Regions from separate parts of the Streptomyces ferrugineus genome, predicted to be linked through region 1. Evidence: riboswitches for the same ligand, from Rfam matches in the RefSeq annotation. Region 1 holds a riboswitch; each other region holds the start of a gene.

Region 1 (6,936 bases):
ACCCCTACTCGAAGCTGCTGGAGGAACGGATCGTCTTTCTCGGCACCCAGATCGACGACACCTCGGCGAACGACGTGATGGCCCAGTTCATGTACCTGGAGCACAAGGACCCCGACCAGGACATCTCGCTGTACATCAATTCCCCCGGCGGCTCGTTCAGCGCCATGTCGGCGATCTACGACACCATGCGGTACGTCGCCTGCGACGTGGAGACGATCTGCCTGGGCCAGGCCGGCGCGGCCGGCGCCGTACTGCTGGCCGCGGGCACACCGGGCAAGCGGTTCGCGCTGCCGGGGGCCCGGATGGTGCTCCATCAGCCCGCCCTGCCCGAGCCGGTCGAGGGACAGGCGAGCGATCTGGCCATCCAGGCCGACGAACTGACGCGGATTCGGGCCCGTCTGGAGGAGATGCTCGCCGAGCACACCGGGCGCAGCCGCGAACAGGTGACCGAGGACATCGAGCGGGACAAGGTCCTCACCGCACAGGAGGCGGTGGAGTACGGGCTGGCGGACCGGATCGTCCCCGACCGCAGGTCCACGATGGCCCCGCCGACGGGGCGGTGATCGGCCGGTGCTGCCACCCGAGCTGCCGCCCCTGCCCGCGCTGACGCGCGCGGAGGGGGAGTTGATCGACCGTTACCTGGATGCGGTGGACCTGCTCGGCCGGATCAATCCGGCGCAGTACGGCGACACCTACCGCGGACTGCGCGCCGCCCAGGCGCTGGTGAGCAAGGCGGCCGAGCTGCGGGACGCGCTGGCGCTGATGCACCAGCGCGGTGAGACGGAGCTGCACGCGCCCACGCTGGCGCGTGCGTTGCGCGTGCTGGACGGAGAGCGCCGCACGGCTCGCGTCACGGTGCCACCGCGCTCCGACAGTTGACGACGTGTACAGCCGGATTCCGGACGTCCCGACCCGCTGACGAGGCGTCCGGAACCGGGCTGAAACGGACCAGTCGAGGTACCCCCTTTCGGCGTAGCCGAGCCTACTTTTTGCGCGCCCGCCAGGGTTGCGCAAGAGGCATGACCCCCGGACGGAATGAGGTGTTCCGTCGCTGGTCCGGGACTCCTCGGGCATCTGGACACCCCCTCGAACACCCGGCCACCCACCCGAACGGGTGAGTGGTGAGTAACGCCACAAATCCCCGATTCCGTTGGGTATTTCGTTCATCCGTGCGTCAAGATCCCTGTCTGACGACAAGCCCCCGCCGCAGCGGCGGGGCGGTCCGGGCGGACGCCGAGTCCTGCCGCCGCCCGGATGACCGGTCGACGGAGTGGATCGGCAGGAGTGGAGGACCCGAGCAAGACGGGCCGCCGGAGCGGACGTTCGTTCGAGCCGAGCAGCCCTTGGGGTGAAGCCGTGGCAACGCGGCCGGGCAACTTCGCCAGCCCGAATCCGACAGGTCATCCTTCACAGGCGGCTGACGAAGGGTTGCGCATGACTGCGCTCAATCGTGTCCCGTCGCTCATGGTCCGGGCCGGTACGGCCTCGGCCCTCACCATCGCCGCAGTGGGCGGCTCGATCGTGGCTCCCGGCTTCGCCTCCGAGGCGGAGGCCGCCACGCCGGCATCGAAGGCACTTCGGATCGCGGCCTCCAAGAAGGGCTCCCCGTACAAGTGGGGCGCCGCCGGGCCGCACCGGTTCGACTGCTCGGGGCTCACGCTGTACTCGTTCAAGAAGGCGGGCAAGAAGCTGCCGCGCACGGCGGCCCAGCAGTACAACAAGACCCGCCACATCTCCGCGAAGAGCCGCAAGGCCGGAGACCTGGTGTTCTTCCACTCGGGGTCGAACGTCTACCACGTCGGCATCTACGCCGGGAAGGGAAAGATCTGGCACTCCCCGAAGTCCGGGGACGTCGTGAAGCTGCAGAAGATCTGGACCAGGAGCGTCTGGTACGGCCGGGTCAAGTGACCTTCCCGGGGGTGGTGCGGGCGGCCTGACGCGCCGTCACCGCCCCCGGGGCATCAGAGGGCCGGCACGGACCCGGCGAGGAGTGCCGCGCCGAAGGCCGTCAGGGCGGCGCCGGTGCCGACGGTGACCGCCCGGGCGGCGCGCGGCCGGCGCAGCCACCTGCCGAGCCGGTCCACCAGCAGGGCGACCACCTGGAACCACACCAGGGCGATCGCCAGCACGATCAGGGCCAGCAGCAGCGTCCGGGGCAGCGCCGGAGCGCCCGCGGGCACGAACTGGGGCAGCACGCTGAGGAACGTGAGGGACGCCTTCGGGTTGAGGGCGTTGGTGACGAAGCCCTGCCGCAGCGGTCGCGCGGTGGACTGCTCGTGCGTCTCCCCCGCTTCGGAGTGCCGCCGCCGCAGCGTCTGGACGCCGAGGTACAACACATAGCCGCCGCCCACCACTTGGATCGCGCGGAACAGGGCCGGTACGGCGGCCAGGACCGCGGCGACCCCCACCACCGCCAGCGTCACGTGGACCAGCAGCCCGGCCCCGATCCCGAGCGCGCAGGCGATGCCGGCCCGGCGGGAGACGAGCGCGTTGCGTACGACGACGGTGAAGTCGGCGCCGGGCATGGCGACCAGGCCGGCCGCGACACCGGTGAAGACCATGAGCTGAGCGTCCATGCGGTCCAGACTGCCGCGAGGATGCCTTCAGCAGGTATTACGAATATTCTGGGAAGTCCTTAAGCATTGGTTAAGACAGATCGGGGCTCCCATGTACGACCCGGTCCGGCTCGCCGCCCTGGTGGCGGTCGCGGAGGCGGGTTCGATCACCCGGGCCGCAGAGCGGCTCGGCTACACCACGCCCGCGCTCTCCCAGCAGCTCGCCAAGCTGGAGCGCGAGGCGGGTACCGCCCTGCTGGTACGGCACCACCGCGGGGCGCGGCTGACGGGTGCGGGCGAGCTGCTGGTGGCCCGGGCGCGGCGCGTGCTCGACGAACTCGACCGGGCGCGGCACGAACTGGCCCGGCTGACCGGTCTCTCGGGCGGCACCCTGCGGCTCGGCACCTTCCAGACGGCGGGCATCCATCTGCTGCCACCGGCCCTGAGCGCCTTTCGCCGGGCGCATCCGGACGTGGAGCTGACGGTCGCGGACTACGAGCCGTCGGCCGGTGTCGCGGCGGTGGCGGCGGGCGAGGTCGATCTGGCGCTGACGCACACCTACGCACCGGGGGAACCGACTCCGCTGCCCGCCACCGTCGGCGTCGAGCCGATCCTCGTGGAGGAACTGGTCCTGGTGTCCGCCCCCGGCCACACCCTCACCACCGGCACCGCCCGGCTGCCGCTGGCCGAGCTCGCCGGGCAGCCCCTGATCAGCATGGCGCCGGACGCTCCGGCCCGGCGGGGTGTGGAGGCGGTGCTCACCCGGGCCGGGGCGACGCCGTCGGTGCTGGTGCCGACGCCGGGGTATCTGCTGGTGTGCGCGCTGGCCAGTGCGGGGCTCGGGGTCGCGGTCGTACCGGAGATGGTGGCGCGCACGTCGGTCACTCCGGTCGGGGTGCGCGCGCTGGAAGGCGGAGAGCTGCGCCGTACGATCTCGGTCGCCTATCGCGGCGACGAGGCGGCTCCCGCGGCGGACGCCTTCCGGGCCCTGTTGCGCGGCACGTTCGGCCGGTCGGGGCAGCCGCAGTAGCACCGAGGGGCTATGACTCCTGCGGTCCGGCCGCCGCCACCGGTGCGGCGGGCACGGTCCACGGAAGTTCGATGGAGACGGTCTTGCCGCCCTCGCGGGTGGGGCGCACTCTCAGCTTGCCGCCGCATTCGGCGGTCAGCCAGCGGATGATGACCATGCCGCGCCCGTTGTCCTGCTGGACGGCGGCCGGCAGCCGCTTGGGGAAGCGCGGGTGGCTGTCGGTGACGCCGATGCGCAGTTGTTCGTCACGGTCGAGCGCGAGGTCCACCGTGAAGGTGGGTGACTGGCCGAGGGTGTGCTGTACGGCGTTGGTGGTGAGTTCGGAGACGATCAGGCGGATGGTGTCGGCCACTTCCGCTTCCGGTGGCAATCCCCACTCCGCGAGGGTGGTGAGCACATAGGCCCGGGCAGCGGAGACCGAGGCGGGATCGCTCGGCAGAGTGACGGATGCTTCCAGATGATCTGCCATGGCGACGTCGTCCCTTTCCCACGGGACCGGAGTCCGACACGGAGCGGATGGTTCGAGTACGGTCCCGGACTGGTGCTTCGTCGCCAGACTGCCATTACCGCGCCTGTCACGGGTGGCGATCCACCAAGATATGCATATATCTGTCGCTCGAAGCGGTGAACTCTGCGACGGCAGACCGTATTTGGGCGGCTCGGTTGGAGTAAGGAGTAGCCCATGCAGCACGGTCCCGCGGTGCGCCGCCGAAAACTGGGCGCGGAACTGCGCGCATTGCGCACCGGGGCGGGGCTCACCAGCGGTGAGGCGGCCCGGCTGGCGGGCTGGCACCAGTCCAAGGTGAGCCGGATCGAGACCGGCGCCAGTGGGGTGAAACCGGCCGATGTGCGGTTACTTCTCGACGTCTACGCCGTACGGGACGCCCAACTGCGGGAGTTACTGTTGGTGTTGGCGGGGTCCGACGAGGGTGGCGGCCGGCACAACTGGTGGCACGCGTACCGCGGAGTGCTGCCACCCACGTACCGGGACTTCATCAGCCTGGAGTCGCAGGCGAGCGCGATGCGCACCCTGGAGACGTCCGTGGTGCCAGGGCTGCTCCAGACGCCCGAGTACGCCCGGGCGGTGACCCGGGCCGCGGTGGGCGGCCTTGCCGACGAGGCCGATGAGGCCGACGAACGCCTGGACGCGCTGGTCGCGGTGCGTCTGGCCAGGCAGGACGTGCTGCGCGCCGATCCGCCGATGAGGCTGAGCGCGGTGCTGGACGAGGCGGTGCTGCACCGGGAGATCGGCGGGCCCGAGGTGATGACGCGGCAGCTGAGCCGGCTGATGGAGGCGGCGCGGCTGCCCCAAGTCAGGCTCCAGGTGCTGCCGTTCAAGGCCGGGGAGCATATCGGCATCACCGGGCCTTTCGTTATCTTCTCATTTTCGAGCACTTCTGATCTGGATGTGGTTGTTCTCGACCACTTGACGAGTAGCCTCTATCTCGAACGGAAAGAAGACCTCCAGGCCTACACGGAGGCCTTCAACGCCCTTCGGATCCACGCCCTTTCGCCCGAGGAATCGCTGGATTACATCGCCGCGCTGGCTGGCGGCGCGTAAGGAGGCACCATGACCGCACTGCCTCGGAACATCACGTCGAGCACCGAACTGTTCGGCGCGTGCTGGCTGCGCAGCAGCTACAGCACGGGAGCCAACAACTGCGTGGAGACGGCACGACCGCACTCCGGTCCCTGGACCGGGCTGCTCGCCGTGCGCGACTCCAAGGACCCGGCCGGACCCGCGCTGCTCTTCTCCCCCGAGAGCTGGGCGGGCTTCACGGCCGCGTTCCAGCCCTGACCACTTCGATCGGTTTCGATCAACCCTGACTGGTTCCAATCAATTCGATGACAGGCGAAGACAGGCCGTGTCACGCCGACTCATGGTCGTGTCTCGCCGATCACCCGTACAGCGCGTTCGATCTCGGCCTCGGTGAGGTCCGCGCGGGCGGTCAGCCTGAGCCGTGAGATGCCGTCGGGCACGGAGGGAGGACGGAAGCAGCCCACGGCGAGGCCGGCCGCCCGGCACTCGGCCGCCCATTGGACGGCCCCCTCCGGGGACGGCGCGCGCACGGAGACGACCGCGGCGTCCGGACGTACCGCTTCCAGACCGGCGGCGGTCAGACGTGCGTGGAGTTCGCGTGCCACCGCACCCGCCCGCGCCGCCCGCTCCGGCTCGCGGCGCAGCAGGCCCAGCGCCGCCAGGGCCGCGCCCGCGGAGGCGGGGGCGAGGCCCGTGTCGAAGATGAACGTCCGGGCCGTGTTGACCAGGTGCTCGATCACCCGGGCGGGGCCCAGGACGGCGCCGCCCTGGCTGCCGAGCGACTTGGACAGCGTGACCGTCGCGACGACGTCGTCGGCACCGGCGATCCCGGCCGCGTACGGGGCCCCTCGACCGCCGTCCCCGAGCACACCGAGGCCGTGGGCGTCGTCGACGACCAGCCCCGCGCCGCGCCCCCGGCACGCCTCGGCGTACTCGGCCAGCGGGGCGGCGTCGCCGTCGACCGAGAAGACGGTGTCGGACACGGCCACGGCGGGACCGTCGTGCGTCCGGAGCGCCTTGCGCACGGCGTCGGGGTCGGAGTGCGCGACGACCTGTGTCGTGCCGCGCGCCAGTCGGCAGCCGTCGATCAGCGAGGCGTGGTTGCCCGCGTCCGAGACGATCAGCGAACCGTGCGGGGCCAGCGCGGTGACCGCGGCGAGGTTGGCCGCGTAGCCGGACGAGAAGACCAGGGCCGCCTCGAAACCGCAGAAGCCGGCCAGCTCGCGCTCCAGCGCGGTGTGCAGCTCGGTCGTGCCCGTGACGAGCCGGGAGCCGGTCGCGCCGCCGCCCCAGCGCCGCGCCGATCGCACCGCCCCCGCGACGACCTCCTCGTGGCGGGCCAGGCCCAGGTAGTCGTTGCTCGCGAGGTCGAGGAGCGGCGAGTCGGCGGGGCGGGGGCGCAGGGTCCGCACGAGTCCGGCCCGGCGGCGCAGCTCCGCCTGCTCGTCGATCCAGCCGAACGCCATGGTTCCTCCGGGCTTTTGTAGGCAGTGCACAGACACTAGTCGCACGACCGACGGCGCACGGTGTGGCAATACCCACACATCGAATCGACAGGGTTGTGCGAACTCTCCTTGGCTCCGGCACCCTCCGTACGTAAGGATCAGCTCCCATGGACCTGCTGAACACGCTGGTGGACAAGGGGCTTCGGCGCGAGCTGCCGACCCGCGAGGAAGCCTTGGCCGTCCTCGCCACTTCCGACGACGACCTGCTCGATGTGGTGGCCGCGGCCGGCAAGGTGCGCCGGCACTGGTTCGGCCGACGGGTGAAACTCAACTACCTCGTCAACCTGAAGTCCGGGCTGTGCCCCG
Region 2 (6,936 bases), 2.5 Mb from region 1:
GGGTACGCAGTGCGCGGTGCGTACTGCGAGACGAGCCTAACCGGCTCCGGGCGTCAGACCAGTGGTCGACCGCCCCGTGGACAGAATCGAGAGTAAATTGTTTCCGAACGGAACAAAAACACCGCCCGCGATGCGGGCACAAAAAAGCCCCGCCCCGGCGCGTACGGGGGAAGACGCACCGGGGCGGGGAGTTCGTGAGGGACGGGGGGTGACCCTCACGACACCTTCACTATGAGGTCCACGGATGTGAAGGCGCTGTGGTTCACCTGTCGGCCGCGTGTTTCCGCCGCCGCCGGCCCGCCCCCCGCACCTTCCTCTTACTTCAGGTGCAGCTGCTGACCCGGGTAGATCAGGTCCGCGTCCTCGACGATGTCCTTGTTCAGCTGGAAGAGCTTCTCCCAGCCGCCCTTGACGTCGCGCTCCTCGGCGATCGAGCTGAGGGTGTCGCCCTTGACGACCTTGTACTCGCCGTCGCCCTTCTTGACCTTCTTGCCGGTCGGGGTGGTGACGGTCTTGGTGCTCTTCTTGGCGGCCGGGCGGTCCGTGGAGCGGGAGGCCGACTGCTGCTCGGTGGAGCGCTCGGTGCTCTGCGAGGAGCCGCTCGCCGAAGAGCCGCTGTAGGCGGCGCTGGACAGGCCGGTGCCGCAGTGCGGCCAGGCACCCTTGCCCTGGCCGGCGAGGACCTTCTCGGCTATCTCGATCTGCTGGGCCTTGGTGGCCTGGTCCGCGGTGGAGGCGTACGCCGTGCCGCCGTACGCGGCCCAGGTGGAGGCGGAGAACTGCAGACCGCCGTAGTAGCCGTTGCCGGTGTTGATCGACCAGTTGCCGCCGGACTCGCACTGGGCGACGGCATCCCACTCGGACGCGGTGGCGGCGGAGGCGCTGCCGGCCGCCATCAGCGGGGCGGCGACGGCGGCGGCACCGGTGACGCCGACGACGGCGATGGCGCGAGCGGCCTTGGACGGACGACGGTGCTTGCCCTTGCTGGAAAACAGCATGGAGAGATCCCCTCACCGACGCCTGCGAGGTGAGCTGTCGGGTTCGGGCCGGTTGAGTTGCCCGGCCGCGCACCGCTGGTGTCCAGTGCGCGACTTCACCCCAAGCCGATTCCGGCCGTGCGGCCCCGAAGGGCCTCAACTGCCGGACCCGGCGCAAACCTTGGGTCCCCCGCTCCTGCCTACGGCGCTTTACGCGACGACTGTTCCCGTACGGCCGCCGGCAGGATTCGGCGTGACGGCTGTCGGGGCTCGCTCTGGTGGCGAGCGATCACGACCGTAGACACGCGATTCGCGGAATTACAAAGACGATCAGGGCTTCTGAGATCTATCTCTCACTGCTTTCAAAGCGGACATTAGCCGCGAAACATGACGCCAACTGCCGCCGCCTTTCGCCCTGTTCGACCGTTATTCGACGGGGACGTCCAGGGTCTGACCGGGGAAGATGTGGTTCGCGTCGGACCCGATGGCGTTCTCGTTCGCCTTGTACAGCGCGCGCCATCCGCCGTCGAGGTCAAGGGAGTCGGCGATCGAGGCGAGAGTGTCGCCCGAGCGGACCTGATACGAGGCATGGCGGCCGGAGGACTTGGTGGCCGCGTCGTCGGCCTTGCCCTCGTCGGCGCTGGGTCCACGATGGCGACCGGAGCCGGCCGCCGGAGCGTCGACCGCCCCGGTGTCGACGAGACCCCAGGAGCCCGCGTCCTGCCCCGGGTTGTCCTGATTGTCGTCCTCGGACGCCTCCACGGGAGAGCTGTCCGGCGACTGCGAAGGGGTTGATTCGGGCGACTTGTCGGACTTCGAGGATTTGTCATCCCGAGACGGAGAAGGTGTGGAATTCTCGGGCGATTCGGATGAATCGTCAGGCGTGCCGCTCGGCGAGCTCAAGGGGTCGTCGGATGGGGTGGACGCATCGGAGGAGTCGGATTCGCTCGACGAACCGGATGAATCCGAAGAGTTGGACGAGCCTGACGACCTGGACGAATCAAGCAAGCCGGATGATCCGGACACCTCGGAGGGTGAGTCCTCCGCCACACCGGTGTCGAGGTCGATCGCCCCGGACTTCTTGGTGAGCCCGTTGAGCACCGCACAGGTGCCCCAGGGGGCGGTGCCCTGGTCCGCGAGGATCTCCTGGGCCACGGCTATCTGCTGGGAGCGGCTGGCCAGATCGGGGCTGGCGGCGTAGTCGAGGCCGCCGTACTTCTCCCAGTCCTCCTGGGTCAACTGGAGCCCGCCGTACTGTCCGTTGCCGTCGTCGGCGCTCCAGGAGCCGCCGCTCTCGCAGTCGGCCACCTTGTCCCACACGGTGGCTTCGGCGGCGCTCGCGCCCGTGGCGCCGAGCAGCGGGATGGCGATTGCGGACCCGGTCACTCCGGCCGCGACGAGAAGAGCCGGAGCCTGACGGGGGCGACGGTGACGACCGTTCCCGGAGAGCATGCGGGGACCTTTCACGAGACAGCTGTGACCGCGGCGCGTGAAACCTGGCGCCGTCGTTGATCCGTGAACGTATAGGCAGACGATCACTTGTCACAAGTTAATGCCGCGCAGATCACGTGAAGATCACAGACATGAGTGCGTGTCATGTTCGCCGGGGTGGACGCACTCACCCAACTGGGGTGAACTCCACCGGAAGCGTACGCAGTCCGCGCATGATGAGCCCGCCGCGCCAGCGCAACTCGGCTGGATCCACCGCGAGTCGCAGATCCGGCAGCCGGGTCAGGAGTGTGGCGAGGGCGGTCTGGCCCTCCAGTCGGGCGAGCGGGGCGCCCAGACAGTAGTGGATGCCGTGGCCGTAGCCGAGGTGCTGGTTGTCGCGGCGGCCGAGGTCGAGGACGTCGGGGTCGGCGAACCGCTCCGGGTCACGGTCGGCGGCGGCCAGGACGACGAGGACCGGGTCGCCCGCTGCGATGTCCTGCCCGCCGATGGTGAGCGGTTCGGTGGCGAACCGCCAGGTGGCGAGCTCCACGGGGCCGTCGTAGCGCAGGAGTTCCTCCACTCCGGTCTCGAGGAGGGCGGTGTCGTGGGCGGCGAGGGAGGTCTGCAGACGGGTGCGCTGCTCGGGGTGGGTGAGCAGGGCGTAGGTGCCGTTGCCGATCAGGTTGACCGTGGTCTCGAAACCGGCGAACAGCAGGATGAAGGCCATGGCCGCGGCCTCGTTCTCGGTGAGGTGCTCACCGTGGTCGGAGGCGCGGATGAGCCCGGAGATGAGGTCCTCGCCGGGGTGGGGGGTGTCGGGGAGGGCCTCGCGCTTGCGGTGGATGAGGTCGGCCAGATACCCGCGCATCTTCTTCACCGACCGCGCGACCCCGCCCCGCGGGCCGCCCTGGTGCCGGATCATCATGCCCGCCCAGTCCCGGAAGTCGTCCTGGTCCTCGCGGGGGACGCCGAGCAGGTCGCAGATGGCGTAGATGGGGAGCGGGAAGGCGAACTCATGGATCAGGTCCGCGCTCCCCTTCTCCGCGAACCCGTCGATGAGCCGATCGGTCAGCTCCTGCACCCGTGGGGCGAACTCGGCGACCCTGCGGGGCGTGAAGGCCTTGGAGACGAGCCGGCGGAGCCTGGTGTGGTCCGGCGGGTCGATGTTGAGCAGATGCGTCATCAGCTCGGCCTTGCGCTCCCCGGGGATACCGGTCTTGCCCTTGGCGTGCGCGGGCTCGTCGTGGTGGGCCGGGTTCTTGGAGAGCCGGTTGTCGGCGAGGGTCTGCTTGGCGTCGGCGTACCGGGTGACCAGCCAGGCCTCCACCCCGCTGGGCAGCCGCGTCCGGTGCACCGGGGCGTGCTCGCGCAGCCAGGCGTAGGCGGGGTAGGGGTTGGCGGCGAACTCCCAGGTGAAGAGGTCGGGGGTTGCGGGGTGCGGGGTCTGGGGGTGCGGGGTCTGGGGGTGGGGAGTCGGGGGGTGGGGAGTCGGGGGGTGGGGCTGGTTGGTCACTCCTTGACGGTAGCGGGCGGGCGGTGCCGCACGCCGTGCGCGGTGGCGGCACCGAGCCGGTGCCGGGCACCGGGCAATGAGCCGATGCCAGGCGCCGGACACGGAGCCGGTGCCGGGCGCCGGACACTCAGCCGGTGCCAGACGCCGGACACGGAACCGATACCGGGCGCCGGACACTCAGCCGGTGCCAGACGCCGGACACGGAGTCGATGCCGGGCGCCGGGCACGGAGTCGGTGTTAGGCGTCGAGCCCTTCGGCGGCGCGTACCGCGTCCCGGTACGCCCGTGCCGCGACCCGTAGCGCCGCCTCCGGGTCGACCCCGGCCGCCTCCGCGCGGACCGCCATCGCGAGCAGCTCGTAGCCGAGGCCCTCACCCGTCGGCAGGGGCACCTCCAGGCCCGCCGTGCGGACCCGGGACGCCAGCTTCGCCGCGAGGGCGAGGCCGGGCTGGCCGAGCGGGATGCCCTCCGTCACCGACTCCCGCTGCTTCTCCACCGCCTTGGTGCGCAGCCAGTGCTCCTTGACCTCCTCCGGCGTCGCCGCCGTCTCGTCGCCGAAGACATGGGGGTGGCGGTGGATGAGCTTGGTGACGATGCCGCCGGCCACGTCGTCGATGGAGAAGGGGGCGTCCGGGTCCTCCTCGGCTATGCGGGAGTGGAAGACGACCTGGAGGAGGACGTCGCCCAGTTCCTCGCGGAGCTCGTCGCGGTCGCCGTCCTCGATCGCCTCGACGAGTTCGTAGGCCTCCTCGATGCCGTACTTCGCCAGGCCCTTGTGGGTCTGCTGGGAGGACCACGGGCACTCGGCGCGGATGCGGTCCATGACCTGGACGAGGTCGAGGAGGCGGGCGCCGGGCAGGTCGTAGGAGGCGGGCAGCAGTTCCAGGTCCGGCATGGGGATGCGGCCGGTGCCCGCGAGGCGGGCGAGGCCGTCGGTGAGCGCGGGCTCGCCCTCGCCGGTCGCCACGACCACGACCGTGCGGCCGCCGGCGCAGGCGTCGATCAGCTCCTGCGCGGTCGGGGCCGCCTCGTCGACCGCTGTCCCGGCCTCGCGCAGATACGGCAGCTGCGGATGGGCGCCGTCCGCGCACAGCACGCGGTCGGCGGAGCGCAGGGCCTGCCATGCGGGCCAGGACAGCAGGCCGGGGGCGACACGGTGGCTGGTGGTGAGCAGGACGATGCGCCCGGGGGCGGCGGCTTCGGGACTGGTTGCGTTCACGATCCGAACGTAACCCAAGCGACCGACGACCCCCTGAGTTATCCACAGGCCGTCACATGGTCTGCTGGGTGCCTGCCGCCGTCACCTCACGCACCCACGGCGTCTTCGCGTCCGCCCGGCTGCTCTTCTGGACGTCCCAGGTGCCGTAGCGCGGGTTGAGCTCGATGCCGAGCTTCTTGGACGCCGCGGACATGGCGTTCCAGAAGGCGGGCTTGCCGGTGTCGGTGCCGAGGGCCGTGGCGAGCTTCTGGGCCTCGAGCTGGAGGCGGAGGTTCTCGCCGAGGCGCTGCGGCGGGACGCCGTACTGCTGGAGCCAGGCGGTCTCCAGGGCCTTGGCGCCGCCGACCTGGCTCTCCAGGTCGCCGCGCATCTTCTGGATCTCCTTGCGGGTGACGGTGACGCCCGCGTCCTGGGCGGCCTGGTGCAGCACCTCGTCGAGGACCATGTTGTGCAGGACGTCGCGCGGGAGGCTGCCGGACTTGGCGACGACCTGTGCGTACGCGGCCTCGTCGGGTACGGCCTCGCGCTGGGCCGCGCGTACCTCGCTCACCCTGTTCTCCAGCTGCGCGACGGTGATCCGCTGGCCGCCGACGACGGCCGCCGCACCGGGGTGCGCGTCACTTCCGCAGGCGGTCAGCAGGGGGGCCGCGACGATCGCGGCGGAGAGAAGGAGCGCGGTACGACGGCGGCGGTGCAAGGAGACCTCCCGTTGGAGAGCTTGTGCGACGGTGCACAAAGTCTTGCGGTGATCGATGGTAGGCAGTGGGCAAGCTCTGGCCAACCCATTCGACCAACGATTCGCCAGGACTTCGGGCACCGCGGCACCACCCGCTCGGCGGGGTCGCCGACCGGTGGCCGTCACCGCCCCCGTACCTGGGACGGTCGGGCGACTAGCCGCGCACCTGCCCCAGCCATTGCAGGGTGCGCCGTACCTCCGCCGCGACCGGGTGGCCCGGGCCGTGCAGGCGCTCCACGTCGATCAGCAGCCGGGCCAGGGTGTCGTGGGCGGCGGGGCGGTCGCCCAGGGCGAGCAGGAGGTGGCCGATGCGGCGGCGTACGTCGTGGGCGAGCTCGGGGTTGCCGGAGACGTACTGGTTCTCGTAGTACGGCAGCAGCGCGCGGTACTCGGTGAGTGCGGCGCCCGGCTGGCCGAGCTGTTCCAGGCACTGGGCGACGTCGAAGCGGAAGCGCAGGGCCTGCGGGTCGGCCTGGCCGGCCTCGGCGGCACGTTCGTCGGCGAGGCGGCGCAGTTCGGGCAGCGCGCGCCGGTACTGGCCGTCGTCCATGAGGGTGGCGGCGTACTGCTTGCGCAGGGTGCGCACGACCGGGGAGTGCTCGCCGTGCTGTTCGGCCGCGGTGGGCAGGATCGAGCCGAGGATGTCGACGGCCTGGGTGATACGGCCCTCGCCGAGGAGGCGCTTGACCTCGTCGACGGCGCGGGCGACGTCCGGCTTGTCGGTGTCGGGGGTGATGGGGGTGGCGGGCGTGGGCTGGGGGGCGGGGGTGCGTGCGCGGTCCGGCCAGGGGGCGTGCGGGCGCAGGAAGGGGCGGGTGGGGTCGAGGGGCGCTCCGGTGGGCGTCCCGCGGGCGGGCAGGAGCGCCTCCAGGCCGTCGTACGTCTCCTGCGCGGAGGCGGGGCGGTGCTGCGGGTCCTTCGCGAGCAGGCGCAGGACCAGGGCTTCGAGTGCCTCGGGGACCTCGGGGCGGATCCGGCGCACGGGCTGCGGCGGCTCGTACAGATGCCGGTGCAGCACGCCGAGCGCGGTGGAGCCGGAGAACGGCACGTCTCCACTGAGC
Region 3 (6,936 bases), 5.4 Mb from region 1:
GAGCCGACCGGCGGGAGCACGGGCGAGCGGCATGTGCGCGTGGTCCTCGTCGACGACCACCGGATGTTCCGTACCGGAGTCCAGGCCGAGATCGGCCGCACCGAGCAGACCGGAGTCGAGGTCGTCGGCGAGGCCGCGGACGTCGACCAGGCGGTCACGGTCATCACCGCGACCCGGCCCGAGGTGGTCCTTCTCGATGTGCACCTCCCGGGCGGCGGCGGGGTCGAAGTCCTGCGCCGCTGCGCCCCGTTGATGGCCGACGCAGAGCAGCCCGTGCGCTTTCTCGCGCTGTCCGTCTCGGACGCGGCGGAGGACGTCATCGGGGTGATCCGCGGCGGTGCGCGCGGCTATGTGACGAAGACGATCACCGGCACGGACCTGGTCGACTCCATCTTCCGGGTCCAGGACGGCGACGCGGTGTTCTCGCCACGCCTCGCCGGGTTCGTGCTGGACGCGTTCGCGTCGACGGACGCGCCGCCGGTCGACGAGGACCTGGACCGGCTCACCCAGCGCGAGCGGGAGGTGCTGCGGCTGATCGCGCGGGGGTACGCGTACAAGGAGATCGCCAAGCAGCTCTTCATCTCCGTGAAGACGGTCGAGTCCCATGTCTCGGCGGTGCTCCGCAAGCTCCAGCTCTCGAACCGGCACGAGCTGACCCGGTGGGCCACGGCGCGGCGTCTGGTGTGAGCCGGGGCCCGGCGCGGGGCGCGATGCCGGGGTGCCGGCTCACACCACCCGCGTCGCCCCCGCGAACGGCATCTCGTCCAGCGGGGCCACCCGGACCGGGGCCGAGGGGTTCGGGGCGTGGATCATCTGGCCGTTGCCGATGTACAGGCCGACGTGGCTGATGCTGGAGTAGAAGAACACCAGGTCGCCCGGGAGCAGTTCGGAGCGGGAGACACGGCGGCCGGCGTCGATCTGGGAGTAGGTCGTGCGGGGCAGGGAGATGCCCGCCGAGCGGTAGGCGGCCTGGGTGAGGCCGGAGCAGTCGAAGGCGTTCGGGCCGGTCGCGCCCCAGACGTAAGGGCTGCCGAGTTTGGCGTAGGCGTAGGAAATGGCGTCCGCCGCCCGGGAGTTGGGCGCCTGGACGGTGGCGGTCAGGGCGTCGCGGGCGCTTGTCGAGGAGCGGGCGGCGCGGTCCGTGCCGCTGTGCTGGAGCCGGGCCCGCTCCTCGGCGGTCAGCCGCGCCAGCAGGGTGCGGGCGGTGTCCAGCTTGCCGGTGATCGTCTTCTTGTGGCGTTTCAGCTCGGCCTGGCGGGACTTCAGCGAGGTCAGTTCGATGTGGGCGGCGCCGCGCAACTGCTCGATCTCGCGTAGTTGCCTGCGGACGCTCGCCACGGAGGCCGCCTGGCGGTTGCCGGCGCGTTCGGCGAACTCCGCGCCGTCGAGATAGCGGTCGGGGTCCTCGGAGAGCGCGAGCTGGAGGGCCGGGTCGAGGCCGCCGTCGCGGTAGTGTGCCGCGGCCATCGAACCGAGTGCGTCCCGAGCCGAGTTGAGCTCGTCCGTCCTGCGGGCGGCCTCGTCCTGGAGCGCCCTGACGCGCTGCTCGGCCGCGTCCGCCTTCTCCTTCGCCCCGTTGTACTTCTCGGTGGCGACCTCCGCCTCCTGGTACAGCTTGTCCACCTTCGCCTTCACCTGCGCCGGTGTGAGCTGCGGGTCGGCGTGCCCGGTCCCGTCGAAGCCCGTCGCCGTCGCCGCGCCCGCGAGTGCGATCGTCCATGCCGTGCGGGCCGTACTGCCGCCGACACTGCCGATACCGCCGGCCGAGCGCCGACGGGGCTTTCGGTGCGCTGCCACGTGGACTGCACGTCCTTTCGTACGACCGCCTCGCCCCGCGTACGCCCGCCCCGCGGGAGCGGCGGGTGTACGAGCGCCTGGGGGGAGCGGACGTACGACCGCCCGGGGGCGGGTGACGCGTCCGGCGGCGGCCGGCACAGGGGGAGCAGGCCGCCGCCGGACCTTTTTCGGCGGTGGTGTCCGACTGCCGCCCCTGGCCCGGGCGGCGGTGGGGAGCCGGTCACCTGGTGGAGGACGCTAAACCTCGCCGTGTCGGGTCGGTGACGGGTTGTGCGGAACTGCTGGGAGCGGACCGCGGGTGACCGTAAGTGAGCTTGATCCCGAGAAGAGGGCGTCGTGTTCACGCTGAGTGCTGACCGATGTGGCGGTTCAGCGGGTGCGTGGGGGCCGCGGGGTGCTATGGCGCGCATATATGCGGGACCGAGGGTGGGGCGGGCACGTACAGGGCGGTGTCGGGTGGACTCTCCGTGGTGGCTAGGCTCCGGCTCCATGGACGTACTCATCCACCTGTTCGTCGGTCTGCACATCATCGGCATCGCCGCGCTGCTCGGTGGCTTCTTCACCCAGATGAAGGCGATGGGGCAGGGCACCGCCCGGTTCGTGCCCGCGATGCTGCACGGCGCGCTGACCATGCTGGTCACCGGGGTGATCCTCGTCGGCCTCAACCAGGCGGACGACCAGTCCGTCAACAACATCAAGATCGGCGTGAAGCTGGCGCTGCTGATCGTGATTCTCGGGCTCGTCTATGTGAAGCGGGACGAGGAGACGGTGGACAAGCGGCTCTTCGGGGCGGTCGGGCTGCTGACCATGGCGAACGTCTTCATCGCCGTGCTGTGGACCTGACGCCGGTCTCGGGAGGCGGTGCTCCGGTGCCGTCCCCGGATGGGCGGCGGGTGTAGCTCCGTACGGCGGCTGCGGTGGCCGCGAGCCATGCCGCCACGGCGATCCACGTCAGTGCCTCGCCCGGGGTCTCGAGCCATGGGACGTCCAAGGCGGTGGCGACGGAGAGCGTCGCCGCGGCCGTCATTGCCATGGGGAACACGGTCGCCCAGCGGCGTACGTCGTAGCGCGGGCGTGGCCACAGGAACTCGGCGATGAGCAGGACGGCGTACCAGGTCAGGTCGAGGACGAGCAGGGCGGCGGTCACCTTGCGCAGGATGTCGGTGTCGTCGTTGTTCCAGAGGTACAGGTCGGGGCTCTCGGCGCCGAGGAGCTTCGAGCCGGCGAGGGCGGAGATGGCCATGGCGCCGCCCGCCACCCAGTGGTCGCCGGCGCCTCGGGCGATCTGGCGCAGGTCGAAGCGGGCCAGGGCGACGGCGTAGAGGACCAGGCCGAGCCAGAAGAGGGCCAGAGCCATGTGGGCCGGCCAGGCCGTCTTCTCGGCGGCGGCGACTGTCGCGGCCAGGACGGCGAGCCCTTGGGTGGCCACGCAGCCCAGGAAGACCGCGCCGGGCATGCGGTGGTTCCAGCGGCGTACGACGGTCAGGAGGAGGCCGGGCCAGAACAGGGCCGCCAGCGCCAGGAGCGCCTCGGCGAGGGGCTCCCAGCCGAGGGAGGTGAAGCGGGTGCCGAGGACCGCGGTCGCGGCGATGCCGGTCAGGGCGGCGGGGGTGGCCGCCTCCTTGAGCCATCGGGGGCGGTCCCACAGGAGGCGGGCGATGAAGTCCCCGGCGAGGGCGAGCCAGGCCACGCAGGCCAGGCCGAGGGCGATTCGGGACAGGGTTTCGTAGCCCGACTGGTGCAGGGCTACCGAGATGACGCCGGTGGCCATGACGGCGGCGCCGGCTGTGGGGGGTCGCTGCGACCACCAGGTGTGCAGGGGGGAGGTGGGGGTGGTGCTGGCGGGCATGGGGCCGATGCTATGGGCGTGGTGGGGCTGTGAGGGGTGCCTGCGGCGGCCTGTGGGGCTGAGTGGGGGTGCGTGTAGCGCATACGGGTGCGTTCACCCGCAGCCTGCGCGGCGTAGCGTTTCACGCGCGCGTGCCCGAGAGACGGCCACGCGCGCGTGCGTGAGCGTCAAGCGGGGCGGACCACGCTGTGGATCGACGACTCGCCGTCGTAGTAGATCGACTCCTCGCGGACGTAGGTGCCGGGCTTCGGGGCGTGGATCATCATGCCGTTGCCGATGTAGATGCCCACGTGGGTGACGTCGTCGTAGAAGAAGATCAGGTCGCCGGGTCGGGCATTGGCCAGGGAGACCGTGGTGCCTGCGTTGACCTGGTCGTAGGTGACGCGGGGGATGTCCACGCCGGCGGCCTTCCAGGCGGCCTGGGTGAGGCCGGAGCAGTCGTAGGAGTCGGGGCCGGTGGCGCCCCAGACGTACGGCTTGCCCATCTGGGAGCGGGCGAAGGCCAGGGCCTTCTCGGCCTTGGTGGCGTACGAGGAGTCCGAGGAGGACGAGGAGGACGAGTCCGAGGTGCCGGAGTCGGCCGGGGGCTCGGTGGTCTCCTGCTGCTGGGCGGCGGCCTCCTGGCGCTCGCGCTCGGCCTCGGCCTCCGCCTGCTGTCGGGCCAGCTCGGCGGCCTTGCGCGCCGCCTCCTCCTGCTTGCGCTTCTCGATCGCGGCGAGGCGGGCCTTTTCCTCCGCCGTCAGCTTCGAGAGAAGTTCGCGTGCGTCGGAGAGCTTCTGCTGGACCGTGGTCTTGGCGGTCTGCAGGTCGTTCTGCGACTCCGTGAGCGTCTGGAGGCTCTGGGTGGCCTCCTGGCGCTTCTTCATCGTCGCGGACTGCTGGGTGAAGTACTCGTCGACCGACTCCTGTTGACGGGCCGTCATGCGACCCATCAGCTGGTTCTGGTCGAAGTAGTCCTGCGGGGTGTCCGCCAGGAGGAAGGTCGCCGTGTCGGGCGCGGTGGCTCCGGTGCGGTACTGGGCGGCGGCGGAGCGGCCGAACTCCTCGCGCGCGTCGTTGAGCTTCTGGGTGCGCTGGGCGACGTCGTCGAGGAGGGTGTCGACGCGCTTGCGCTGCTTCGCGGTCTTCTCCTTGGCCGCGTTGTACTTCTCCGTCGCCGACTCCGCCTGGCGGTAGAGGTCGTCGACTTTCTTCTCGACCTCTTCGAGGCTGGGCTTGTCGTCCGTGGAGGGGCTCGCGTCGGCCGTCTGGGACAGCAGGGCCACGGACGTGAGGGCCGCCGTGGCGAGGGCGGGGGTCCGTATGCCGGCTACGCGCGTACTCGCGGGACGCGACTTGCGGTGCGACGCCAAGGGAGGCGACTCCTTCCATGCTCCGCCTACCGAGTTAGCTGTCGGGTTCGGGCGGGTGCTTCGGAAGGGTTGCCCTACGGCCTTTCCCGGGAGGGGAGTTCGGCCGATTCACCCCAAGGTCGTTGGGTCCCCGGCTCCGGTCGCCATGGCGTGCCGGACTCAGCGGAGGCCGTGCGGCCCGGCGTCGTTCGCCGGTGGAGGTCGTACGGCCTGTCCGGCACCGTAGCCAACTCGTGTGGCCCCTGTGAAGGTTGATGTTCGATATGCCCGATACATTTTCGTGACCTTGGGGCGAAGGGCTGTGGAAGGGGGTCGGTCTGGGAGGGTCTGTGACGGCTTGCACGTGTCTCGCAGGTCGTGAGGGTGCCGTTGCGGAGGGTGAGAGGCGGTTCGGGTGAGGCGGTCCGGAAGATCATCGGGCGACGAAACAGGCGATGTTCTCGGGGTGGCCGCGGGCTGTCAGTGGGGCGGCCTAGACTCGGAGAGCGATGAGCAGCCTCTTTGACGACAGCTTCCTGGCGGACCTCCAGGCCCCTCGGGCCCACGAGGAAGAGCCCCCGCCGCCGCCCGAGGACGATCACGCTCCGGAGCCGGTTCCGGACGATCTGTTCGGTGGGAAGTTCGACGTGCCGCCGGACCGGGACGCCTACTACCGCGACGGCGCCCCACGCCCGGCCATCGACGCCGCGGCACTGCTGGACGGGCTGAACGAGAACCAGCGCGCGGCCGTCGTCCACTCCGGCACCCCGCTGCTCATCGTGGCCGGCGCCGGATCCGGCAAGACCCGGGTGCTCACCCATCGCATCGCCCATCTGCTCGCCGAGCGCAGCGTGCACCCGGGGCAGATCCTCGCGATCACCTTCACCAACAAGGCCGCGGGCGAGATGAAGGAGCGCGTCGAGCAGCTCGTCGGGCCGCGGGCGAACGCGATGTGGGTGATGACCTTCCACAGCGCCTGCGTGCGCATCCTGCGGCGGGAGAGCAAGAAGCTCGGGTTCACCTCCTCCTTCTCGATCTACGACGCCGCCGACAGCAAGCGGCTGATGGCGCTGGTCTGCCGCGATCTGGACCTCGACCCCAAGCGGTTCCCGCCCAAGTCCTTCAGCGCCAAGATCAGCAACCTGAAGAACGAGCTGATCGACGAGGAGGACTTCGCCGCCCAGGCCACGGACGGCTTCGAGAAGACCCTCGCCCAGGCCTACGCCCTGTACCAGTCGCGGTTGCGGGAGGCCAACGCCCTCGACTTCGACGACCTGATCATGACGACGGTCAATCTGCTGCGCGCCTTCCCGGACGTCGCCGAGCACTACCGCCGCCGCTTCCGGCACGTCCTCGTGGACGAGTACCAGGACACCAACCACGCCCAGTACGCGCTGGTGCGCGAGCTCGTCGGCACCCGCGAGCACCCCGTCGACGTGCCGCCGAGCGAGTACGACATCCCGCCCGCCGAGCTGTGTGTCGTGGGTGACGCCGACCAGTCGATCTACGCCTTCCGGGGCGCCACCATCCGCAACATCCTGCAGTTCGAGGAGGACTACCCGGACGCGACGACGATCCTGCTGGAGCAGAACTACCGCTCCAGCCAGACGATCCTGAGCGCCGCCAACGCCGTCATCGAGCGCAACGAGTCCCGCCGTCCCAAGAACCTGTGGACCAACGCGGGCGCGGGCGCGCGCATCACCGGCTATGTCGCCGACACCGAGCACGACGAGGCGCAGTTCGTCGCCGACGAGATAGACCGACTGACGGACGCGGGGGACGCGAAGGCCGGCGACGTGGCCGTCTTCTACCGTACGAACGCCCAGTCCCGTGTCTTCGAGGAAGTCTTCATCCGCGTCGGCCTGCCCTACAAGGTCGTCGGCGGGGTTCGGTTCTACGAGCGCAAGGAGGTCCGGGACGTCCTGGCCTACCTGCGGGTGCTGGCCAACGCCGAGGACT
Region 4 (6,936 bases), 2.6 Mb from region 1:
GGCGCTGCGCGAGCCCGCGCTGCAGGAGGTCACACGGGATCTCGACCGGCAGTGGAAGGGCGCCATCACCGACGTCATCGCCGAGGGCGTGGCCGCGCAGGAGTTCAGCTGCCCCGACCCCACCGGCGCGGCCCTGCGCCTCACGGCGCTGCTCGACGGACTCGCCGTACAGCTCACGTCGTACTCGGGCGCGGTCTCACGCGCGCGTGCCCAGGAGTGGGTGGACGAGGCGCTGGCCCGGGAACTGGGGCTGGAGCGGGAGGCGTTGACGGCGTCGGCGCGGTGATCCCGACGGGCAAGGGCGCCGAGTTCCCTGCCGAGGGCATGAGTCGGGGCCGTACCGATCAGGTGTCGGTACGGCCCCGACCCGCCGGTGCCTCGGGAGCCGCTCTCAGGCCACCGACCCGATGCGCATCTTGATGTCGTCCGGGGACAGCGCGCCCTTGGCCGTGACATGGTCCCCCGACGACTCGCCGCGCAGTCGGCGGCCGATCCACGGCACGAGGTACTCGCGCGCCCAGTGCACGTCGTCGCGGCGGACCTCGAGGGTGCCGCGGGGCGGGAGCGGCGGCCACGGCTGGTCGGGATCGGCCGGGACCTCCAGGCCGAGCACCTGGCCCGCGCGCAGCGCCACGCGCGTGTGCCCGTCGGCAGACAGGTGGAGCCGGTCGTCGTCCCAGGCCCGGCGGTCCTGAACGCACTTCAGGGACCACAGGTCGAGCACCGGGCAGCCGTACCGGTCGGCGATGGCCCGCACATGGCCGTTGTACGTGGCGATCTTGCCGCGCAGATGCTTGAGCACGGGCACGCCACGGGTGTCGAAGCCGGTCGTCACCATGACGGTGCCGACGGCTGAGGTGAGCCGGACGATCGCCCGCTCGAATCGCTCGGCCACCTCGTCGGGGTCGGTGCCGGGCCGGATGATGTCGTTGCCGCCCGCGCAGAACGAGACCAGGTCCGGGGCCAGTTCCACGGCTTGCGGAAGCTGGTCCTCGACGATCTGGTCGAGAAGTTTGCCGCGCACGGCGAGGTTGGTGTAGTCGAAGTCGCCCTCGGGCCGCCGGTCCGCGAGGAGAACCGCGAAACGGTCGGCCCAGCCGACGAACGCCCCGTCGGGGCCGGGGTCGCCGACGCCCTCGGTGAAGCTGTCCCCCACCGCGACGTACGACCCGATCACTGATCTGCTGTCACTCTTCGAATCGCCTGCCACGTCGGGACATGATTCACCTTCGAATGTGACCTACGCGACCGTAGGAAAGGGTTGACGAGCGGTGAGATAAGCCACTGCCAAAGTGTTCACCAAACCCGGAATAACCCTCTGAACTGGGGTGTTGTCGGCGCACATCGCCGCCGAACCGCGGGCACGCCGAAGGCCGGACCCGGGGATCGAGGTCCGGCCTTCGGCCGTATGCCAGGCGGGCGTTGTCGCGCGGGCGACCGTCAGCCGATGCCGACGCCCTTGGAGCGGAGGTAGGCGACCGGGTCCACGTCCGAGCCGTAGTCCGGCGAGGTGCGGATCTCGAAGTGCAGGTGCGGCCCGGTCACGTTGCCGGTCGCGCCGGAGAGGCCGACCTGCTGGCCCGCGGTCACGGTCTGGCCCGCCGAGACGGAGAGCGAGGACAGGTGGGCGTACTGCGCGTAGTGGCCGTCCTCGAGCTGGATGACGACCTGGTTGCCGTAGGCGCCGCCCCAGCCGGCCGAGACGACGGTGCCCGCGCCGACCGCCTTGAGCGAGGTGCCGGTCGCGGCGGCGAAGTCGACGCCGGTGTGGTAGCCGCTGGACCACATGCTGCCCGCCACCTTGTATCCGGTGCCGAGGGAGGCGCCGGCCAGGGGGGCGGAGAAGCCCTTGACGGCGCCGGTCTCGGCGGCCGTGGTCGTCTTCGCGGCGGACTTCGAGGCGTTCGAGTCCTTCGAGGAGGACTTCGAAGAGGAAGACGGCGCGGAGGACGAGGACTTGGGGGTGCTCGTCGTGGCCTTCTTGCCGCCGATCGTGAGCTTGAGGCCGGGGTGGATCAGCGCCGGGTCGTCGCCGACGGCCGCACGGTTGTCGGCGTAGAGCCGCTTCCAGCCACCGCTGACGTTCTGGTCGTCGGCGATCTTCGCGAGGTAGTCGCCGGCCTTCACCGAATAGGTCCGCACGGCGTTCTTCTTCTCGGGCGCGGCCTTCTTCTCGACGGTCTTCTGACCGGCGACCGGAAGGGACTGAACGGCCTTTTCCGAAACGGACTGCGAGGGAGCGGCGTGGGCGCCGGTGGCCCCCATGAGCGGAAGAGCGAGAGCGGCGCCACCGGTTCCGGCGACGGCGATGGATCGAGTGAAGCGCAGGGACTTCGGACGGCGGTGCTTACCCTTCGCGGGCATGGCGAATTCCTCTCCGGCGCCTGCGAGGTGAGCTGTCGGGTGCGGGCTGGAGATGCCCGGCCGCGCCGGAGCGCGACTTGACCCCAAGCCGTTCCGGAGACCGGAACAGGCGGTTGTACCTGTGGGTCCCCCGCTCCTGCCGTGCACGGGTGAGTCAGCGCGGGATCCGGGCGGCGGCAGGATTAGGCGTCCGTCCGGATTGGTGGCGAACGTAAGCGAGGAAGACGCACGGGAACAAGCGAGAGGTTCCATCCGAATGCGTTCCTGTTGATCCCCTGTGGGAATTACCGGTCACTGTCCGTAAATCATCGGAGCGTCGCCCGACACAAAGCCCCTTGAAAAGCACATGAATTACGTGAACATGACGGGCGACGCACGGTTACGAATATGACGCTCCTCACGTGACGTTGCTCCACCTTCCTTTAGCGCAGAGCGAGTTGGAATGAAGGCGCCAATTCGGACAGAACCCCTAGATGCGACGGAGGCGAATAACTGCCGCATCAAGGTCGCCGTGCAGACCGGCGCGCAGCCCGTGATGCACCAGTACGGCCCCTCGGTGAGTTTCGCCCGTTTCAAGGCATTCGTACGATGCTGTCGGGTCGAGGCCGCGCAGCCGCAGGGCCGGCAGGGGCTCACCGAAGCTCTGGGCCTGGAGCCAGGCGAGGACGACCGTCTCGTCCCCGAGCACGTACTGCACCGCGCTCAGCCCGCCCCGCGGCGGCCGCAGCCGGTAGAGGTCGCCGCGCTGCACGAGCGGGCGGATCTCCTTGTACAGCGCCACCCAGTCCCGGGCCTCGGCCAGCTCCTCCTCCGTCCATCGCGACAGGTCGCCGCCGACCCCGAGCACCCCGGCCATGGCGCTGACGAAGCGGAAGCGCAGGGAGCTGGCGCGGTGGTTGAGCATGGCGTTCGGGCTGTCGGTGACCCAGGCGGCCATGGCACGGGCCGGGTGGATCTGGCTGTAGCCGTGCTGGATGGCGAGCCGGTCGAGGGGGTCGGTGTTGTCCGAGGTCCACACCTGGTCCGTACGGCTCAGCACGCCGAGGTCGATCCGTCCACCGCCGCCCGAGCAGGACTCGAAGGCGACGCCGGGGTGCGCGGCGCGCAGCCGGTCCAGAAGGCCGTACAGGGCGTGCACGTGGTCGACCCAGAGGCGCTGCGGATACGGCTCACCGGGCCAGCCCGCGTCGGTGAAGCAGCGGTTGAAGTCCCACTTCACATAGTCGATCGGGGCGCTGGTGAGGAGCCCGTCGAGCTGTTCCCAGAGGTAGTCCTGGACGTCTTCGCGCGCGAGGTTGAGTACGAGCTGATTGCGGAATTCCGTCCGCTTTCGTCCTGGTTGATACTGAACCCATTCTGGATGAGCGCGATACAACTCGCTGTCCGGATTGACCATTTCCGGTTCGACCCAGATGCCGAACCGCATCCCGAGCGCGTGCACGTACTCGGCGAGCGGCTTGAGGCCGGACGGGAAGCGGTCGGGGTTGGGTGTCCAGTCGCCGAGCCCGGCGCGGTCGCTGGTGCGCGTCCCGAACCAGCCGTCGTCGACCACGAACAGCTCGACGCCGATGGCCGCGGCGCGCCGCGCGAGCACGCTCTGCTGCTCCTCGGAGATGTCGAACTCCGTCGCCTCCCAGGAGTTGAACAGCACCGGCCGGTCCCGGTCGGCGTCGGGGATCACATACGCGCGCTGGTACGCGTGCCACGCCCGGCTCGCCCCGCCGAAGCCGCCGTCGCTCCACAGGCCGGCGAAGACGGGCGTCGTGAAGGACTCCCCCGCCGCGAGGCGCAGCAGCCCCGAGTCGTCGTGTCCGGCCCCGCCGGTGATCTGCACGCGCGCGTCCGGCAGTTGGGCCACGGCGATGCGCCAGGACCCGGACCAGCCGAGGGCGCAGCCGTAGACCTCGCCGCGCTCCTCGGTGGCGTCCGTGTCGAGCGCGACCCAGGGGAGGTGCTGGTGGCCGGTGTGACCGCGGCGGCTGCCGATGACCTTCTCACCGCGGGTGAGCGGGGCCTGCGCCAGCCGGGACTCCGCGCCCCAGCGGCCGTGCAGCTGGGACAGCCGCCAGTCCTCCCGGTCGGGCAGCGTCCAGGTGGCCGAGTCGGCGCGCAGCAGCTCCAGGGCGCGTCCCTGGTTGTGCAGAGTCACCCAGCGCTCGATCACGTCCCCGCGCATCCGATAGTGCAGGGTGACGTTCAGCCCGTCGTCACAGAAGCGCAGCCGCAGTTCGTCACCCTCGGTCTCGTACCGCTCGAAACCCCACTCGGTGCCGCGCCGCTCCTCGGTGCGCACGGACAGGGCGGGCCGTACGAAGCGGGGGCCGCCCTCGACCGGGTACTCCTCGCGTCCGTCGAGCGGGGACTCGAAGGGCCGGTACTCCGGCAGCGGGCGTACGGCGAGGGCCTCGGCGTCGGCCAGCGCGATCCGGGGGCCCCAGTGGAGGTGCAGCAGCTCGTCGGCGTCGGTGAGATGGACGGCGTAGCTGCTGGTCGGCCCGGTCAGGAGCCAGGTACGGCCGTTGTCGGAGATCTCCAGCATCAAGCCCCCACAGAGACGAACAGGTGCGATCAAGTACCAACATCATCAAGGGCCGCACGCCCTCAAGGCAACGCCTGTGGACAACTCATTGGCCCTGGAAGCCATGTCGTATGGTCGAGAGCGCACCCCGTCGGCCGCACCGCCGAGCCGCGCCGCCGGGGCCGACCGGGAGGAGCCCCCGTGACGCAGCAGATCCCGTCGACCGAGCCCGAACTGGCCGGGGTTCGCAACTTCCGTGATGTGGGCGGACTTCCCACCGTGGACGGACGACGGGTGCGGCACGGAGTGCTGTTCCGCAGCGGCCACCTCGCCCACGCGACCGAGGAGGACGCGTCCTTCCTCGGCTCCCTGGGCCTGCACACGATCTTCGACTTCCGCAACGCGGCCGACCAGAAGCTGGAGGGGCCGGACGTCGAGCTGCCGGGCGTGCGCAATGTGAACCTCCCGCTGTCCGACCCGGCGGACGGCGCGGAGTTCTGGAAGATGGTCCGCGACGGCGACCTCGACCAACTGCGCGAGATACTGGCCGACGGCAAGGGCGCGAACCGGATGATCGTCTCCTACCGCTCGATCATCAAGGAGCGCACCTCCGAGCACTCCCACGTGCTGCACTCCCTCGCGGAGGACAGCGTGCCGGCTCTGATGCACTGCGCGGCCGGCAAGGACCGCGCGGGCCTGTCCATCGCCGTGACGCTGCTCGCCCTCGGTGTGGAGCGTGAGGCGATCGTCACCGACTACCTGGAGTCCAACGCCAAGCACCGCCGCTACAAGGTGCGCCGCAGCGGCACTGACGCCTCCGCGTACTCGCCCGAGGTCATGGAGCTGCTCAGCCCGCTGTTCGACGCGCGCGCCGAATACCTGACCGCGGCCTTCGAGACGATCGAGGAGACATGGGGCGGCGTCGACACCTACCTGGAGCAGGGTCTGCGGGTGACCCAGCAGACCCGGGAACTCCTGCGGGAGCGCCTGCTCGACTGACGTCCGGCGGCCACCGCGCGCCCGCGCCTACTTCGCGCCCGCCTCGAACAGGAAGTAGACGAAGGCCGCGAAGAGGTGCCCCACCGCGATGTAGATGATCAGCCGCACCCACAGGGCGCGCGGGAACTTCTCCTCCATGCCGCTCATGGCGTCTCTCCAGGAGTGTGGCCCAGGCACAGGGTGGCCGTGGGGCTCTGCAACAGGGTGTGGACGAACAGCAGCTCCACCCCGCCCTCGTCCTGGGCGGCGATGCGGTGCGGGGTGAGCGAGTCGAAGTGCGCGCTGTCGCCGGGCGCGAGCCGGTGCGCGGTGTCCCCGAGGCGCAGCCGCAGGCGCCCCTTGAGGACGTAGAGCCACTCCTCGCCGGGATGCACCCGCACGATGTCGCCCTGCGAGCCGTACGGCACATGGACGCGCAGCGCCTGCATCCCGCGGCCCGGCGCCCCCGCCTGCCAGTACGTCCAGCCGCCGGCCGCGGTCGGTTCCATGTCGCCGGCCCGCACGACGGCGTCCCGGTCGGCGACCCTCTCGCCGAGCAGCTCGGAGACCGTCGTACCGTAGATACGCGCCAGCGCGAGCAGCATCGGCAGCGAGGGCTGGCGCTGCCCCGTCTCCAGTCGGGAGAGGTGTGCGGGCGACAGCCCGGCGGCGCGGGCGGCCGCCTCCAGAGTGAGGGCCGCCCGGCGACGCAGGGCCCGGAGCTGGGGCGCGACGACGGGCAGGGCCTCGGCGGGCACCGCCGAATCGCCCTCGGGCTCGTTCTCGGGAGAGCTCATGCTCTCCATTCAGCCGGAGGCTTGCCTCTGCGGCAAATTTCTTGCCTCAGAGGCAAAAAACCAGGCAGCCCCGGCTCGGCCCATGTCTACCTGTTGGCGACCGCCTGCTTGATCAGCGTCTTGCCGAAGTCCCACATCAGCCCGCCCCCACTGTGCGCGTCGTCCATCACATCGGTGAAGGCGTCGACGAACCGGTCCACCTCCCGCTCCCCGATGATCAGCGGCGGGATCAGCTTGATCACCTCCAGGTGGTCGCCGGAGACCTGGGTGAGGATCCGG

The links. Region 1 has a riboswitch for cyclic di-AMP ahead of IM697_RS16840 (C40 family peptidase). Riboswitches for the same ligand answer to the same signal wherever they lie in the genome.
Region 2: linked by a shared signal. The riboswitch ahead of IM697_RS05485 (LysM peptidoglycan-binding domain-containing protein) and the one ahead of IM697_RS16840 (C40 family peptidase) in region 1 are both predicted to bind cyclic di-AMP.
Region 3: linked by a shared signal. The riboswitch ahead of IM697_RS40115 (C40 family peptidase) and the one ahead of IM697_RS16840 (C40 family peptidase) in region 1 are both predicted to bind cyclic di-AMP.
Region 4: linked by a shared signal. The riboswitch ahead of IM697_RS28415 (M23 family metallopeptidase) and the one ahead of IM697_RS16840 (C40 family peptidase) in region 1 are both predicted to bind cyclic di-AMP.

Annotation. Positions count from the first base shown of each region.
Region 1 is NZ_CP063373.1:3,676,916-3,683,851, reverse strand. It holds gene IM697_RS16850 (ATP-dependent Clp protease proteolytic subunit) at 1-563, shown strand, start outside; gene IM697_RS16845 (hypothetical protein) at 571-879, shown strand; cyclic di-AMP (ydaO/yuaA leader) riboswitch at 1,299-1,431, shown strand; gene IM697_RS16840 (C40 family peptidase) at 1,435-1,908, shown strand; gene IM697_RS16835 (LysE family translocator) at 1,962-2,576, opposite strand; gene IM697_RS16830 (LysR family transcriptional regulator) at 2,668-3,585, shown strand; gene IM697_RS16825 (ATP-binding protein) at 3,596-4,054, opposite strand; gene IM697_RS16820 (helix-turn-helix domain-containing protein) at 4,268-5,146, shown strand; gene IM697_RS16815 (DUF397 domain-containing protein) at 5,156-5,383, shown strand; gene IM697_RS16810 (8-amino-7-oxononanoate synthase) at 5,464-6,591, opposite strand; gene bioB (biotin synthase BioB) at 6,738-6,936, shown strand, end outside.
Region 2 is NZ_CP063373.1:1,145,767-1,152,702, reverse strand. It holds gene IM697_RS05485 (LysM peptidoglycan-binding domain-containing protein) at 318-998, opposite strand; cyclic di-AMP (ydaO/yuaA leader) riboswitch at 1,003-1,195, opposite strand; gene IM697_RS05480 (LysM peptidoglycan-binding domain-containing protein) at 1,404-2,429, opposite strand; gene IM697_RS05475 (cytochrome P450 family protein) at 2,596-3,921, opposite strand; gene IM697_RS05470 (nucleoside triphosphate pyrophosphohydrolase) at 4,159-5,139, opposite strand; gene IM697_RS05465 (SurA N-terminal domain-containing protein) at 5,192-5,836, opposite strand; gene IM697_RS05460 (serine/threonine-protein kinase) at 6,030-6,936, opposite strand, start outside.
Region 3 is NZ_CP063373.1:9,041,018-9,047,953, reverse strand. It holds gene IM697_RS40135 (LuxR C-terminal-related transcriptional regulator) at 1-687, shown strand, start outside; gene IM697_RS40130 (C40 family peptidase) at 727-1,797, opposite strand; gene IM697_RS40125 (hypothetical protein) at 2,287-2,640, shown strand; gene IM697_RS40120 (tellurite resistance/C4-dicarboxylate transporter family protein) at 2,618-3,646, opposite strand; gene IM697_RS40115 (C40 family peptidase) at 3,814-4,998, opposite strand; cyclic di-AMP (ydaO/yuaA leader) riboswitch at 5,007-5,173, opposite strand; gene pcrA (DNA helicase PcrA) at 5,487-6,936, shown strand, end outside.
Region 4 is NZ_CP063373.1:6,288,387-6,295,322, forward strand. It holds gene IM697_RS28405 (TetR/AcrR family transcriptional regulator) at 1-286, shown strand, start outside; gene IM697_RS28410 (SGNH/GDSL hydrolase family protein) at 392-1,177, opposite strand; gene IM697_RS28415 (M23 family metallopeptidase) at 1,441-2,364, opposite strand; cyclic di-AMP (ydaO/yuaA leader) riboswitch at 2,369-2,534, opposite strand; gene IM697_RS28420 (alpha-galactosidase) at 2,834-4,903, opposite strand; gene IM697_RS28425 (tyrosine-protein phosphatase) at 5,084-5,881, shown strand; gene IM697_RS28430 (DUF6126 family protein) at 5,909-6,028, opposite strand; gene IM697_RS28435 (helix-turn-helix domain-containing protein) at 6,025-6,657, opposite strand; gene IM697_RS28440 (aspartate aminotransferase family protein) at 6,744-6,936, opposite strand, start outside.